2 regions of the Streptomyces sp. SGAir0957 genome follow, and region 1 is predicted to be linked to the other one. Evidence: riboswitches for the same ligand, from Rfam matches in the RefSeq annotation. Region 1 holds a riboswitch; the other holds the start of a gene.
The links. A riboswitch is a leader RNA that binds a small molecule or an ion and turns the genes downstream of it on or off. The one in region 1 is predicted to bind cobalamin.
Positions count from the first base shown of each region.

Region 2: linked by a shared signal. The riboswitch ahead of C1N81_RS38565 (ABC transporter substrate-binding protein) and the one ahead of C1N81_RS18805 (ribonucleoside-diphosphate reductase subunit alpha) in region 1 are both predicted to bind cobalamin.

Region 1 covers NZ_CP027293.1:3,097,452-3,101,492, reverse strand. The annotation lists gene C1N81_RS18805 (ribonucleoside-diphosphate reductase subunit alpha) at 1-1,957, opposite strand, end outside; cobalamin riboswitch at 2,082-2,217, opposite strand; gene mctP (monocarboxylate uptake permease MctP) at 2,350-3,975, opposite strand; gene C1N81_RS18795 (DUF3311 domain-containing protein) at 3,972-4,041, opposite strand, start outside.
Region 2 covers NZ_CP027293.1:7,436,762-7,440,802, forward strand. The annotation lists gene C1N81_RS38560 (FecCD family ABC transporter permease) at 1-740, opposite strand, end outside; gene C1N81_RS38565 (ABC transporter substrate-binding protein) at 737-1,795, opposite strand; cobalamin riboswitch at 1,833-2,014, opposite strand; gene C1N81_RS38570 (nucleotidyltransferase domain-containing protein) at 2,106-2,597, shown strand; gene C1N81_RS38575 (arginine deiminase) at 2,607-3,872, opposite strand; gene C1N81_RS38580 (basic amino acid/polyamine antiporter) at 3,919-4,041, opposite strand, start outside.

The DNA.
Region 1 (4,041 bases):
GCTCGTCGACCAGGTAGGAGTTGACCTGGAGGAACTCGCCGGACAGCGTCTCGCGCTTGAACAGGTTGGAGACCTGCGGCTCGATGCACTCGTAGACGCCCGCGATGGAGGCGATCGTCGCGGTCGGCGCGATGGCGAGGAGCAGCGAGTTGCGCATACCGACGGCGGCGATGCGTTCCCGCAGCGCGGCCCACCGCTCGGGCCAGGTCACCTGCGCGTCGGGGTAGTGGTCGGGGTGCAGGACGCCGCGCGCGGTACGGGTCTTGTCCCAGGCGGGCAGCGGGCCGTTGCGCTCGGCCAGGTCGGCGGACGCCTCGTAAGCGGCGAGCATGATGCGCTCGGCAAGGCGCGTCGAAAGAGCTTTCGCCTGCGGCGAGTCGAAGGGCAGGCGCAGCTTGAAGAAGACGTCCTGGAGGCCCATCGCGCCGAGGCCGACCGGGCGCCAGCGGGCGTTGGAGCGGCCCGCCTGCTCGGTCGGGTAGAAGTTGATGTCGACGACGCGGTCGAGGAAGGTGACGGCGGTGCGGACCGCCTCGTCGAGCCGCTCCCAGTCGATGTCGCCGTCGACGATGAAGGCGCCGAGGTTCACGGAACCCAGGTTGCAGACAGCGGTCTCCCCGTCGTCCGTCACCTCCAGGATCTCCGTGCACAGGTTCGAGGAGTGGACGGTGTGGCCGGGCTCCGCGGTCTGGTTGGCGGTGCGGTTGGCGGCGTCCTTGAAGGTCAGCCAGCCGTTGCCGGTCTGCGCGAGGGTGCGCATCATGCGGCCGTACAGCTCACGCGCGGGGAGGGTCTTCTGCGCCTTGCCCTCCGCCTCGGCCTTGCGGTACGCGGCGTCGAACTCCGCGCCCCACAGGTCGACGAGGTCGGGCACGTCGGCGGGGGAGAAGAGCGACCAGGGGCCGTCGTCGGCGACGCGGCGCATGAACTCGTCGGGGATCCAGTGCGCCAGGTTGAGATTGTGCGTGCGGCGCGCGTCCTCGCCGGTGTTGTCGCGCAGCTCCAGGAACTCCTCGATGTCGGAGTGCCAGGTCTCCAGGTAGACGGCGGCGGCGCCCTTGCGGCGCCCGCCCTGGTTCACGGCGGCGACCGACGCGTCCAGCGTCTTCAGGAACGGCACGATGCCGTTGGAGTGCCCGTTGGTGCCGCGGATCAGCGAACCCCGGCTGCGGATGCGGGAGTAGGGGAGCCCGATGCCGCCGGCGTGCTTGGAGAGGCGGGCCACCTGGTGGTAGCGGTCGTAGATCGAGTCCAGCTCGTCGAGCGGGGAGTCGAGCAGGTAGCAGCTGGACATCTGCGGGTGGCGGGTGCCGGAGTTGAAGAGGGTGGGGGAGGACGGCAGGTAGTCCAGGCGGCTCATCAGGCCGTACAGGTCCGCGACCTCGTCCAGGGCGCGGACGGAGTCGTCCTCGGCCAGACCGGAGGCAACGCGCAGCATGAAGTACTGCGGCGTCTCGATGACCTGGCGGGTGATCGGGTGGCGCAGGAGGTAGCGGCTGTGCAGGGTGCGCAGGCCGAAGTAGCCGAAGCGGTCGTCGGCCTCGGTGTCGATGAGCGCGTCGAGGCGGGCCGCGTGGAGACGGGCGAACTCGGCGGTGCGGTCGGCGATCAGGCCCTCGCGGTGGCCGACCGCGATCGACCCGGTGAAGGAGGTGACGCCCTGCGTGGCGGCCTCGGCGGCGATGGAGAGCGTGAGCAGGCGGGCGGCGAGCCGGGAGTAGACCGGGTCCTCGGAGATCAGCCCGGCGGCGGCCTCGGTGGCGAGTTCGCGCAGCTCGGCCTCGTCGGCGCGGGCGCTGCGGCCGCGCAGCGCGGCGGCGGCGACCCGGCCGGGGTCGGCGCCCGGCAGGTCGGAGGTCAGCTCGGTCAGGGTGCGCAGCAGCGCGGTGCCCGGAGCGTCTTGCGGGGCGTCTTCCGGGGTGGCTGAGACCGGTTCGGCGGGCGGCGCGATGGTCACTGGGGGCTCTCCCTCGCTCGGCTCGGGGCCTTGCGGGGAGGAGTGGCTCGGGCGCGCACGCGAGGGGGCGCCTTCGTCACCGGCCCATTCCGCGAGGCCCGGACGTCGTCTCCATCCGGGCCGGGCGGCTCGGGTGGGCTGCGGCAGGTCGTCGGACTCACGCGGGCGCGGCGTTATGCGCGCTACGTTCACCGTTGCGGGACAGTTCCGGATTTGCACCGGATTCCCCTGCGGCTGCAGCGAGAGCGAGCATACATGTTGTGCCGGGTGTGGGTGACAGCCCCATATCTTGTGTCGCGCGGGCAGGTGCGTGGCGGGCGTGCGGGCCCGCTCATGGCGACGGGCCCCTCCGCGTGCGGAGAGGCCCGTCCCGGGGTGTCGTACGACGGAGCTCAGTGGCCGGAGCCCGCTCCGACGACGGGCAGGTCCGTCTGCACGCCCTTGTCACCGGCGTCGGCGGTGTAGTCGCCGGGCGACGTCTCGTCGATGCCCTCGGGAGCCTTCGCGGCCTTCAGGACGAAGGTCAGGACGACGGTCACGATCACGTTCATCACGAACGCCGTCAGGCCGATGTACCCGATCTCGCCGATGCCCGGGATCTCCTTCGAGGACCCGCCGAAGTGCGCCTGCGTCGGCGACGCCACCCCGTACGCGGCGAGGGTGCCGTACACCATGCCGACCGCCCAGCCGGCGATCAGTGCCCAGCGGTGGAACCAGCGGGTGAACAGACCGCCGACCAGGGCAGGCATGGTCTGCAGGATCCAGATGCCGCCGAGCAACTGGAAGTTGATGGCGACGGTCTTGTCCATGGTGAGGACGAAGACGAGCGCGCCGACCTTCACGAGCAGCGACACCAGCTTGGAGACCTTGGTCTCCTGCGCGGGGGTCGCGTCGGGCTTGATGAAGTCCTTGTAGATGTTGCGCGTGAAGAGGTTCGCCGCGGCGATGGACATGATCGCCGCCGGGACGAGCGCGCCGATGCCGATGGCGGCGAACGCGACGCCCGTGAACCAGTCGGGGAACATGTCCTCGAACAGCTGCGGGATCGCCAACTGCCCGTTCTGCACCTTGATCCCGGCCGCGATCGCCATGAACCCGAGCAGCGCGAGCAGGCCCAGCATGAGCGAGTAGAGCGGCAGGATGGTGGTGTTGCGGCGGATCACGTTGCGGCTCTTGGAGGAGAGCGTCGCCGTGATCGAGTGCGGGTACATGAACAGCGCGAGCGCCGAGCCGAGCGCGAGCGTCGCGTACGTCCAGTGCCCGGCCTCACCCGGCGCGAGCGCCCCGACGGGTTTCCCTGTCGCCGGATTGACCTGCTCGAACTTCTTGCCGGCCGCGGCGAAGATGTCGTCGAAGCCGCCGAGTTTGATCGGGATGTAGATGATGGCGACCGCGATGACGAGGTAGATCAGCCCGTCCTTGACGAACGCGATCAGCGCGGGCGCGCGCAGACCCGAGGAGTACGTGTACGCCGCGAGGACACCGAAGGCGATGAGGAGCGGCAGGTCCTTGATGAACCAGTTGGTGTTCTCGCCGCCGCCGACGCCCATGACGTCGAGCACGGCCTGGATGCCGACGAGCTGGAGCGCGATGTACGGCATCGTCGCGAGGATGCCGGTGATCGCGACGGCGAGCGAGAGGCCCTTGGAGCCGAAGCGGCCGCGCACGAAGTCCGACGTCGTCACGTATCCGTGCCGGTGCGAGACCGACCACAGGCGCGGCAGGAACGTGAAGATCAGCGGGTACACCAGGATCGTGTAGGGCACGGCGAAGAAGCCGGACGCGCCCGCCGCGTAGATCGCCGCGGGGACGGCGACGAAGGTGTACGCCGTGTAGAGGTCGCCGCCGAGCAGGAACCAGGTGATCCAGGTGCCGAACGAGCGGCCGCCGAGGCCCCATTCGTCCAGCGAGTCGGTCTCGGAGCGGCGCCAGCGCGCGGCGAGGAAGCCCATGACCGTGACGGCCACGAAGAAGATGATGAAGACGGTGAGCGCGACACCGTTGACGCCGTCGTTCATCGCTGACCCTCCGGAGCCTGGGCGGACGCGGAGGCCGACGCCTTGCGGCCGCGCTGGTCACGCTGC
Region 2 (4,041 bases), 4.3 Mb from region 1:
AGCAGGACGAGCCGGGTCCGCGCCACGTGCACGCCGAGCGCGGCGGCCGCCTCGTGCCCGAAGGCGAACGCGTCCAGGGTCCGGCCGTACCCGAGGCACACCGCGAGCGCCGCCACAAGGACCGCGAGGCACAGCCACAGCTCGGTCCAGCCGACCCCGCTCAACGAGCCGAGCAGCCAGAACAGGACGCCGCGCGTCGTCTCCGCGTCGGCGGCGGTGAGGATCACGAACGAGGTCAGCGCCGAGAACAGCTGCATCGCGGCGACCCCGCACAGCACCACCCGGTCCGTCGTCCCGCCCAGCAGGTGGCTGAGGACGAGGACGAGCGCGAACGAGCAGAGGGCGCCGAGGAAGGCGCCGCCGGAGACGGAGAGCGCCCCGCCGCCGAGGCCCAGGACCACCACGAGCACCGCCCCGGTCGACGCGCCCGAGGAGACGCCGAGCACGAACGGGTCCGCGAGCGGATTGCGCAGCAGCGCCTGCAGCACCGTGCCGCACACCGCGAGGCCCGCGCCGCAGACCGCCGCGAGCAGGGTGCGCGGCAGCCGCAGGTTCCACACGATGCCGTCGCGGATCGGGGAGAGGTCCGAGGCGCCCCAGCCGAGCCGGGCGCCGACCGTCGACCACACGTCGGCGACGCGGATGTGCGCGGGCCCGACGGTGATGGCGACGGCGACCGAGCCGCAGAGCGCCGCGAGGGCCGCGGCCCAGTAGAGGGCGGGCCGGAGCGCCGTGTTCACTTGGCGAGGCCGAACTCGCGCAGCGCCGCGGCCACCTTCTCCACGCTCTCGACCGTCCGGATGGTGGGGTTGAGGGCCTGCCCGCTGAGCAGCACGTACCGCTTCTTCTTCACGGCCGTCATGTTCTTGGTGACGGGGTCGGACTCCAGGAACTCGATCTTCTGCGCGGCGGACTCGGCGGACTGCGAGCGGCGGGTCAGATCGCCGATGACGAGGACGTCGGGGTCGCGGTCGGCCACCGTCTCCCAGTTGATCTGCGGCCACTCCTCGTGCGTGTCGTCGAAGACGTTGCGCACGCCGAGTTCCTTCGTGACGATGCCGGGCGCCCCGCAACAGCCCGCCATGTAGGGCGCGTCGGAGTTGGCGAACCAGTACAGGACGCTCACACCCTCGGCGTCGATCCCGGTGGTCGCCTCGGAGACACGGGATTCGAGCCGCGCGACGAGTTTCTCGCCGCGCTCCTTCACGCCGAAGATCCGCGCCAGGTCCCGTATCTCGCCGTAGACGGTGTCCATGGTGAGCGCGCTGGTACGGACGCCGTCGCCGTCGCCGCTGTTGTCCTTGCCCGCGCAGTCGGCGGGGGAGAGGTAGGTCGGTACGCCCAGTTCCTCGAACTTCTCGCGCGGCGCCACCCCGCCCTTGCCGATGGTGTTTGTGAGGGACGCGGAGACGAAGTCCGGCTCGGTGTCCAGGACCTTCTCGAAGGAGGGGTAGCGGTCGGCGAGGCGCGGCACCTTGGCGTTCGCCTTCTCCAAACCCTTGAGGACCGGGTCGGTCCAGGTCGCGGTCCCCACCATCCGGTCCGCGAGGCCGAGCGAGAGCAGGATCTCCGCCGAGCCCTGGTCCAGGGCGACGGCGCGGCGCGGGGCCCCGGCGACGCGGACCTTCGCGCCGCAGTTGTCGAGGGTGACGGCGGCGCCGGCCCCCTTGGCGGCGCCGGCGGAGTCCGCGCCACCGCCGCACGCGGTGAGCAGCAGGGCGCCCGTCAACAGCAGTGCGGAAGGGCGGAGTCGACGTGCGAAGGGCACGGGGGTTCCTCTGCGTCCAGGGCCCATACGCGGAGCCGGCCTACGGTTCACCCCCGGCCGGGTCTCGGTCCCGGAGGCCGCCAGCAGGTCTTCGGACTCGGGTTCATCCAGGCGGGGCGCCTTCCCGGACCGCTGCGCGGTCCAGTGGCAGTGGCCCCGCCCGTCCCCCTCACCGCTGCGCGTCAGCTCCGGACTTCCACCGGATTCCCTGACCCGTACGCGTTCATCGGCGAACGCACAAAGGTACGACTGGCTCACGGAACGTATCACGGCCCCGGCCGTGCCCCCGAAAAATCGTTCGCCACCGGCGCCCCGCGGACCTAGCCTGCGCCGGGTGATGACAGCTGACGACGTGCTCGGCGTCCTCGCCCTGCTGCGGACGGCCGGGGCGGACGTGTGGATCGGCGGCGGCTGGGGCATCGACGCCCTCGTCGGCCGGCAGACCCGGGACCACCGCGACCTCGACCTGATGCACCGCGCGGAGCAGGAGCCCGCCGTGCTCGCCGCCCTCAGCGGCGCCGGGTTCGCCGAGACCCTCGACTGGCGCCCCGCGCGCTTCGTCCTCTCCCACCCCGACGGCCGCGAACTCGACCTGCACCCCTTGCGTTTCGCCGCCGACGGCTCGGCCGAGCAGTCCTCGCCCGACCCGGAGCGGCCGTTCCGCTACCCGGCCGAGGCCTTCGTCACCGGCACCGTCGCGGGGGAGCCGGTGCCGTGCCTCTCGGCCGCGCAGCAGGTCCGCTTCCACCAGGGGTACGAGCCGGCCGACCGCGACCGGCACGACATGGCGCAGCTGCGCCGGGCCTTCGGCATCGACACACACATGTGAGCAGGTGGCTCAGTAGGTCACGGGGTCGCGGACGATCGGGCAGGTCATGCAGTGGCCGCCGCCCCGGCCGCGGCCCAGTTCGGCGCCGACGATCGTGACGACCTCGACGCCCGCCTTGCGCAGCAGCGTGTTGGTCTGGGTGTTGCGGTCGTAGGTGACGACGACGCCGGGTTCCAGGGCGACCGCGTTGTTGCCGCTGTCCCACTGCTGGCGCTCGGAGGCGTACACGTCGCCGCCGGTCTCGATCACCCGCAGCTCCCGGAGGCCGAGCCCGCGGGCGACGACGTCGACGAACGGGGTCGTCCCCTCGTCCGTGATGTCCAGGCCCGGCGCCTTGTCGCTGGGGCGCAGCGAGAACGTGTGCACCGAGTCCATGATCCGCGGGTACAGCGTGACGATGTCCCGGTCGGCGAAGGTGAACACGGTGTCCAGATGCATGGCGGCCCGCAGCTTCGGCATCCCGGCGACGATGACGTGCTCGGCCGCGCCCTTCTCGAACAGCGCGGCGGCGACCTGCGTGATGGCCTGCCGTGAGGTGCGCTCGCTCATGCCCATGAGGACGACGCCGTTGCCGACGGGCATGATGTCGCCGCCCTCGAACGTCGCCTGCCCCCAGGACTGTTCGGGGTCGCCCCACCAGACGGTCGAGTCCGCGAAGTCCGGGTGGAAGCGGTAGACCGCCTTCATCAGCAGGGTCTCGTCGTGCCGGGCCGGCCAGTAGAGCGGGTTGAGCGTGAGGCCGCCGTAGAGCCAGCAGGTGGTGTCGCGGGTGTAGAGCGTGTTGGGCAGCGGCGGCATCAGGTACTCGCGCACACCGCTGGACTCGCGCGCCATCGACACGTACGCGGAGCGGTACTCGTCCGGGAGGTCGGTGGTGGCGAGACCGCCGATGAGGAACTCGGCGAGCTGTTCGGGCCGCAGCGTCTCCAGGAAGGCACGGGTGTCGTCGATGAGCCCGACCCCTACCTGATTGGCGACGATCTTGCGGTCGAGCAGCCACGCCTTCGCCTCGGGCCGCGCCACGGTCTGCGCGAGCAGCTCGTGCAGCTCGACCACCTCGATGCCGCGCTGCCGCATCTTGTTCACGAAGTCGGCGTGGTCGCGCTGGGCGTTCTCCACCCACATCACGTCGTCGAAGAGCAGGTCGTCGGAGTTGGTCGGGGTCAGCCTGCGGTGGGCGAGCCCCGGCGCGCAGACGAGGACCTTGCGCAGCCGGCCCACCTCGGAGTGGACGCCGTACGCGGCGGACGCGGGGGTGGCGTGGTCGTCGGTCACGGGGTGCCTCCGGGCGTTGACGGGGTCAGGAGTCGCGCGTCGGGTCTCACAGGCTGATCCACCCCGCCGTCAGGGCGACGACACCGAGCACGGCGCCCGCGACGGAGACGGCGAGGACGACCAGTTCCCCCGGCGAGAACAGGCGCCGCCCCTGTTCCCTGCGGGCCAT